2 regions of the Sediminibacillus dalangtanensis genome follow, and region 1 is predicted to be linked to the other one. Evidence: a T-box and tRNA genes for the amino acid it is inferred to sense, from the RefSeq annotation. Region 1 holds a T-box; the other holds one or more tRNA genes.

What was found. A T-box is a leader RNA that pairs with one kind of tRNA and senses whether it is charged. The one in region 1 lies ahead of alaS (alanine--tRNA ligase), so its partner is inferred to be a tRNA-Ala.
Region 2: it has a tRNA-Ala gene. The T-box ahead of alaS (alanine--tRNA ligase) is inferred to sense a tRNA for this amino acid. The anticodon was not compared.

What each region holds. Positions count from the first base shown of each region.
Region 1 is NZ_CP046956.1:2,345,417-2,348,837, forward strand. Features, by position in the region: gene alaS (alanine--tRNA ligase) at 1-1,703, opposite strand, end outside; T-box leader at 1,822-2,029, opposite strand; gene ERJ70_RS11880 (AI-2E family transporter) at 2,096-3,163, opposite strand; gene ERJ70_RS11885 (YrzR-like zinc ribbon domain) at 3,278-3,421, opposite strand, start outside.
Region 2 is NZ_CP046956.1:60,088-63,508, forward strand. Features, by position in the region: rRNA gene ERJ70_RS00370 (16S ribosomal RNA) at 61-1,626, shown strand; tRNA gene ERJ70_RS00375 (tRNA-Ile) at 1,734-1,810, shown strand; tRNA gene ERJ70_RS00380 (tRNA-Ala) at 1,818-1,893, shown strand; rRNA gene ERJ70_RS00385 (23S ribosomal RNA) at 2,023-3,421, shown strand, end outside.

The sequences.
Region 1 (3,421 bases):
GCTGTATGGTTTTTGACAATTTCCGAACGGGATTGTTGGTCAACTCTAGCCTTTACCCGTTCCCCTTTTTGCAATCGTCCTTCCTGTACCAGGACACGGTGCAGGTTCTGTCCCTGCGGGGCTTTCTGAACATCTTCTACCGAGAGTGTAGCATGATCGGTATGAATCCAGCCTTTGTCAGCAACCTGCCCGCCGCTTTCAGCATAAAATGGCGTTTCTTTCAAGAAAAGGTAAGCCTCTTCCCCTGCTTCCACGGTATCGACCAGCTCTTTGTCTTTGATAATCTCCAAAACGGTGGTTTCCGCTTCCAGCTCTTCATAACCGATAAACGTGCTTTCCGCTTCCACTTCTCCGGCAACGCCTTCTTGGACATGCATGGAATCAACCTTTTGCCTGGCTTGACGCGCCCTTTCCCGCTGTTTGTTCATTTCCTGCTCAAAGCCTTCCTCATCAATGGTAAAACCCGCTTCGCTTATATATTCATCAGTGAGTTCCTTCGGAAAACCATAGGTATCATACAAACGGAATACCTCTTCACCAGGAAAGACATTACTGCCCTTTTGTTTTTCGTTTTCCATGATTTCCGATAAAATTGCCAAACCTTCGCTAAGGGTTTCGTGGAACCGTTCCTCTTCTGTCTTTACCACGTTCTCAATAAAGGACTTTTTATTCTGTACTTCTTCATAAAATTCTCCCATGATATCACTGACCGAATCCACCAGCTGGTACATGAAAGGCCGGTTGATTCCAATCTGCTTGGCATAACGGACTGCCCGCCGCAAGAGTCTTCTCAACACATAGCCGCGTCCTTCATTCGAAGGAAGCGCACCGTCACTGACTGCAAACGTAACCGTTCGGATATGGTCGGCAATTACTTTGAATGCTATGTCGCCTGCTTCCGTTTCGCCATAGTTGACGCCGGCCAGTTGTTCGGCACGTTGTATCAGCGGCATGAACAAGTCGGTTTCAAAATTAGTCGGCGTATCCTGGATGACACATACCATCCGTTCCAGCCCCATTCCAGTATCGATGTTTTTCTTAGGGAGCGGGGTATAAGTGTGATCGGGATTATGATTGAATTGAGAAAAAACCAAATTCCATATTTCCAGATAACGCTCGTTTTCTCCACCTGGGTACAGCTCCGGATCACTTGCGTCCTTCCCGTATTTTTCGCCGCGATCATAGAATATTTCCGTGTTCGGTCCGCTTGGTCCCTCGCCGATATCCCAAAAATTTTCTTCCAGGCGAATAATCCTTTCTTCCGGAAGTCCAATTTTGTCCCGCCAAATTTGAAAGGCTTCATCATCTTCCGGGTGGACGGTTACAGAAAGTCTTTCTTTTTCAAAACCGATCCAATCGTCACTGGTGAGAAACTCCCAAGCCCACTCAATCGCTTCTTCTTTAAAATAATCACCAATCGAGAAGTTCCCCAGCATCTCAAAGAAGGTGTGGTGCCGTGCGGTCTTCCCTACATTTTCAATATCATTTGTCCGGATCGCTTTTTGGGCATTGACCAATCGGGGATTATCCGGAATGACTCTTCCATCAAAGTACTTTTTTAACGTTGCTACACCACTGTTGATCCAAAGCAGTGTCGGATCTTCTTTCGGCACTAAAGAGGCACTTGGTTCTACACGGTGCCCTTTCTCCTTAAAGAAATCTAAGTACATTTGCCGAACTTCTGCTGAAGTTAAATGCTTCATAGGTTTATACCTCCATTGACTTTGACTTATTTTACAAAGGATTGCTTACTAACTTCGTTCTCCCCCAAACAGGATAGACTTTCCGATAAAACAAAAAAAGCCCCCGTTCCTGCCTGAAAGCAGGGACGAGAGCTCTGTTCGCGGTACCACCCTGATTATGGATACAACGATCCATCACCTCTAGTTGCTTGTAACGGTGCAGGCCGGCGGAGATGAATCCGCACTCAGATCTAGCTTCCATGGTCCTGTCCGGGAATTTTTTCAGCCTGGAAATTCCTCTCTGATCGGGTGGATCACCATGTACTCGGGATCATCAACGTATTATAGCATTCCTTCTATTGTCCTTCGTCTACTTGTATCAAAAGTATAAAAAAGATTCTTTCTTATGTCAATCAATCCGCCGCACGAAAACGATGGATATGAAACAGAATTACTTTTAAAATGGTAAGTAGCGGGACTGCCAGTATCATTCCGATAATTCCGCCAACTTCTCCCCCGGCAAGTAAAGCAAATATTATTAAAATCGGATGAATATCGATGCTTTTGCCGACAATGAACGGGGAAAGTAGATTCCCTTCGATAATCTGTACGATAAACACGGCGATCACTACATAAACGACCATTTTATACGAGATAGTAAAAGCAATTACTACTGCCGGAATAGCTCCCAGAATCGGACCAAAGTAGGGAATAATATTTGTCACTCCCATGATCACTGCCAAGAGAAGTGGATATCGCATGCCGATCAGCCACAAAAAACCATAGGTGGTCAAACTAACAAACAGGCAGACAAGCAACTGCCCCCTAATATAATTTCCAAGACTCTTATCTATTTCAAGGCAAAGCTTCCGCCCGTCGTCCCGATATTTCTCCGGAGTCAGCCCGCTGACTACTTTCCTGATCAAATCAAAATCTTTCAGCATATAAAAAACAAGTACGGGAATCACCGCTGCCAGTATGATGATATCCATTAGTTTGGCTGCCTGTTCAACTACACTAGTAAGTAAATGACCGATAAATTCTTCCACCCGGTAAAAAAGAAGATCCATCCGGTCATGTACGGATTCTGGTAAGTAAGCTGTACGTTCATACAATCCATAGATCGCACTGCGGTATTGCTCCATAAACGCAGGCAAATTGGCGTTCAAATCCCGGAGCTGATGGAGCAGTACGGGAAAAGCTTTGTAAAGAAGATAACCTGAAAGACCAAAAAACACGATATAAATACCGATAATGGCAAACCAACGGGGAAAATTACATTGATGAAGCTTTTCAATTACAGGATGCAGCAAATAAGCAATCAATGCCGAGATAATGAAAGGAGTCAATATATGGAGAAGTACAGTCAAAACCGTCTGATATAGTGGCAGCAGCCTCCATAACAAATACATAAATAAAAATGCCAATATTCCGGCTGAAATCCAGTATAAAAAGCGGATAGATTTATTAGGATGGAACAAACATACTCCTCCTTCCCGGTAAACAAACTTGACGATTTGAACCCCAAACGTCTCGATTTAGTTTTCCCAGGAAAGAAGATTTTATCAATCCATGTTGGGCGCTGCTAATACATTCTACCAACTTGCTTTTCTTTCATCCTCGCTAAAAAGGTCATTCAACGAACTCAAAGAACCATCCTGCTCAACCTGATGCAGATCAAGTACTTCTCCCAATAGAGACAGCTCGATAAAACAATTCCAGCAATAAAATTGCTGGTT
Region 2 (3,421 bases), 1.8 Mb from region 1:
CAACCAGTATGTCAAGCGAGATATACAAGCTAGTTTTTGAACGAGCAAGCAAGCTCACTTTTTATGGAGAGTTTGATCTTGGCTCAGGACGAACGCTGGCGGCGTGCCTAATACATGCAAGTCGAGCGCGGGAAGCAGGCAGATCCCTTCGGGGTGAAGCCTGTGGAACGAGCGGCGGACGGGTGAGTAACACGTGGGCAACCTGCCTGTAAGATCGGGATAACTCCGGGAAACCGGGGCTAATACCGGGTAATACCTTCCTCTGCATGGAGGAAGGTTGAAAGGCGGCCTTTTGGCTGTCACTTACAGATGGGCCCGCGGCGCATTAGCTAGTTGGTAGGGTAATGGCCTACCAAGGCAACGATGCGTAGCCGACCTGAGAGGGTGATCGGCCACACTGGGACTGAGACACGGCCCAGACTCCTACGGGAGGCAGCAGTAGGGAATCTTCCGCAATGGACGAAAGTCTGACGGAGCAACGCCGCGTGAACGATGAAGGTCTTCGGATCGTAAAGTTCTGTTGTCAGGGAAGAACAAGTACCGTTTGAACAAGGCGGTACCTTGACGGTACCTGACGAGGAAGCCCCGGCTAACTACGTGCCAGCAGCCGCGGTAATACGTAGGGGGCAAGCGTTGTCCGGAATTATTGGGCGTAAAGCGCGCGCAGGCGGTTCCTTAAGTCTGATGTGAAAGCCCACGGCTTAACCGTGGAGGGTCATTGGAAACTGGGGAACTTGAGTACAGAAGAGGAGAGCGGAATTCCACGTGTAGCGGTGAAATGCGTAGATATGTGGAGGAACACCAGTGGCGAAGGCGGCTCTCTGGTCTGTAACTGACGCTGAGGCGCGAAAGCGTGGGGAGCGAACAGGATTAGATACCCTGGTAGTCCACGCCGTAAACGATGAGTGCTAGGTGTTAGGGGGTTTCCGCCCCTTAGTGCTGAAGTTAACGCATTAAGCACTCCGCCTGGGGAGTACGGCCGCAAGGCTGAAACTCAAAAGAATTGACGGGGGCCCGCACAAGCGGTGGAGCATGTGGTTTAATTCGAAGCAACGCGAAGAACCTTACCAGGTCTTGACATCCTCTGATTCCTCTAGAGATAGAGGTTTCCCTTCGGGGACAGAGTGACAGGTGGTGCATGGTTGTCGTCAGCTCGTGTCGTGAGATGTTGGGTTAAGTCCCGCAACGAGCGCAACCCTTGACCTTAGTTGCCAGCATTCAGTTGGGCACTCTAGGGTGACTGCCGGTGACAAACCGGAGGAAGGTGGGGATGACGTCAAATCATCATGCCCCTTATGACCTGGGCTACACACGTGCTACAATGGATGGTACAAAGGGAAGCGAAACCGCGAGGTGAAGCAAATCCCATAAAACCATTCTCAGTTCGGATTGCAGGCTGCAACTCGCCTGCATGAAGCCGGAATCGCTAGTAATCGCGGATCAGCATGCCGCGGTGAATACGTTCCCGGGCCTTGTACACACCGCCCGTCACACCACGAGAGTTGGCAACACCCGAAGTCGGTGAGGTAACCTTTTTGGAGCCAGCCGCCGAAGGTGGGGCCAATGATTGGGGTGAAGTCGTAACAAGGTAGCCGTATCGGAAGGTGCGGCTGGATCACCTCCTTTCTAAGGATAAATTAGCTCTTACGAGCTAAACACAGGACATACTTGGTTGTTTGGTTCAGTTTTGAGGGATCAATTCCCTATACCCGTATTATCTTCTCCGCAAGGATGGGCCTGTAGCTCAGTTGGTTAGAGCGCACGCCTGATAAGCGTGAGGTCGGTGGTTCAAGTCCACTCAGGCCCACCATCCATTCGGGGCCTTAGCTCAGCTGGGAGAGCGCCTGCTTTGCACGCAGGAGGTCAGCGGTTCGATCCCGCTAGGCTCCACCATTTTAATTACTTGTACCTTGAAAACTAGATAAGAAAATAGGAAGTGAAGGCGACTGCTCAGCAGGAGCCGGAACTAGACTATGCAAGACATTCAACGACATTGAAGTAACACGTCATTCACGAACGATAAGTTAAGTGAAGAAGGGCGCACGGTGGATGCCTTGGCACTAGGAGCCGATGAAGGACGGGACAAACACCGATATGTCTCGGGGAGCCGTACGTAGGCATTGATCCGGGAATTTCCGAATGGGGGAACCCCCTGCCCGTAATGGGGCAGGACGCTTATCTGAATTCATAGGATAAGTGAGGCAGACCCGGGGAACTGAAACATCTCAGTACCCGGAGGAAGAGAAAGCAAATGCGATTTCCCAAGTAGCGGCGAGCGAAACGGAAACAGCCCAAACCAGAGAGCTTGCTCTCTGGGGTTGTAGGACACTCCATCGGAGTTACCAAGAAACAGTTTAAGCGAATCGATCTGGAACGATCAGCCAAAGAAGGTAAGAGCCCTGTAGTTGAAAGATTGTTTCCTCCGGAGTGGATCCTGAGTACGGCGGAACACGAGGAATTCCGTCGGAATCCGGGAGGACCATCTCCCAAGGCTAAATACTCCCTAGTGACCGATAGTGAACCAGTACCGTGAGGGAAAGGTGAAAAGCACCCCGGAAGGGGAGTGAAAGAGAACCTGAAACCGTGTGCCTACAAGTAGTCGAAGCCCGTTAATGGGTGACGGCGTGCCTTTTGTAGAATGAACCGGCGAGTTACGATCTCCTGCAAGGTTAAGTCGGATAGACGGAGCCGCAGCGAAAGCGAGTCTGAACAGGGCGAATAGAGTAGGGGGTCGTAGACCCGAAACCGTGTGATCTACCCATGTCCAGGGTGAAGGTCAGGTAACACTGACTGGAGGCCCGAACCCACGCGTGTTGAAAAACGCGGGGATGAGGTGTGGGTAGGGGTGAAATGCCAATCGAACACGGAGATAGCTGGTTCTCTCCGAAATAGCTTTAGGGCTAGCCTCAAGAGTTGAGTACTGGAGGTAGAGCACTGATTGGACTAGGGGCCCTCATCGGGTTACCGAATTCAGTCAAACTCCGAATGCCAGCCACTCGATCTTGGGAGTCAGACTATGGGTGATAAGGTTCATAGTCGAAAGGGAAACAGCCCAGACCGCCAGCTAAGGTCCCAAAGTATACGTTAAGTGGAAAAGGATGTGGAGTTGCTTAGACAACCAGGATGTTGGCTTAGAAGCAGCCATCATTTAAAGAGTGCGTAATAGCTCACTGGTCGAGTGACTCTGCGCCGAAAATATACCGGGGCTAAACGTATCACCGAAGCTGCGGATTGTTCTTGCGAACAATGGTAGGAGAGCGTTCTAAGTGCAGCGAAGTCAGACCGTGAGGACTGGTGGAGCGCTTAGAAGTGAGAATGCCGGTATGAGTAGCGAAAAAAGAGTGAGAATCTCTTTCACCGAAAGCCTAAGGTTTCCTGAGGAAGGCTCGTCCGCTCAGGGTTAGTCGGGACCTAAGCCGAG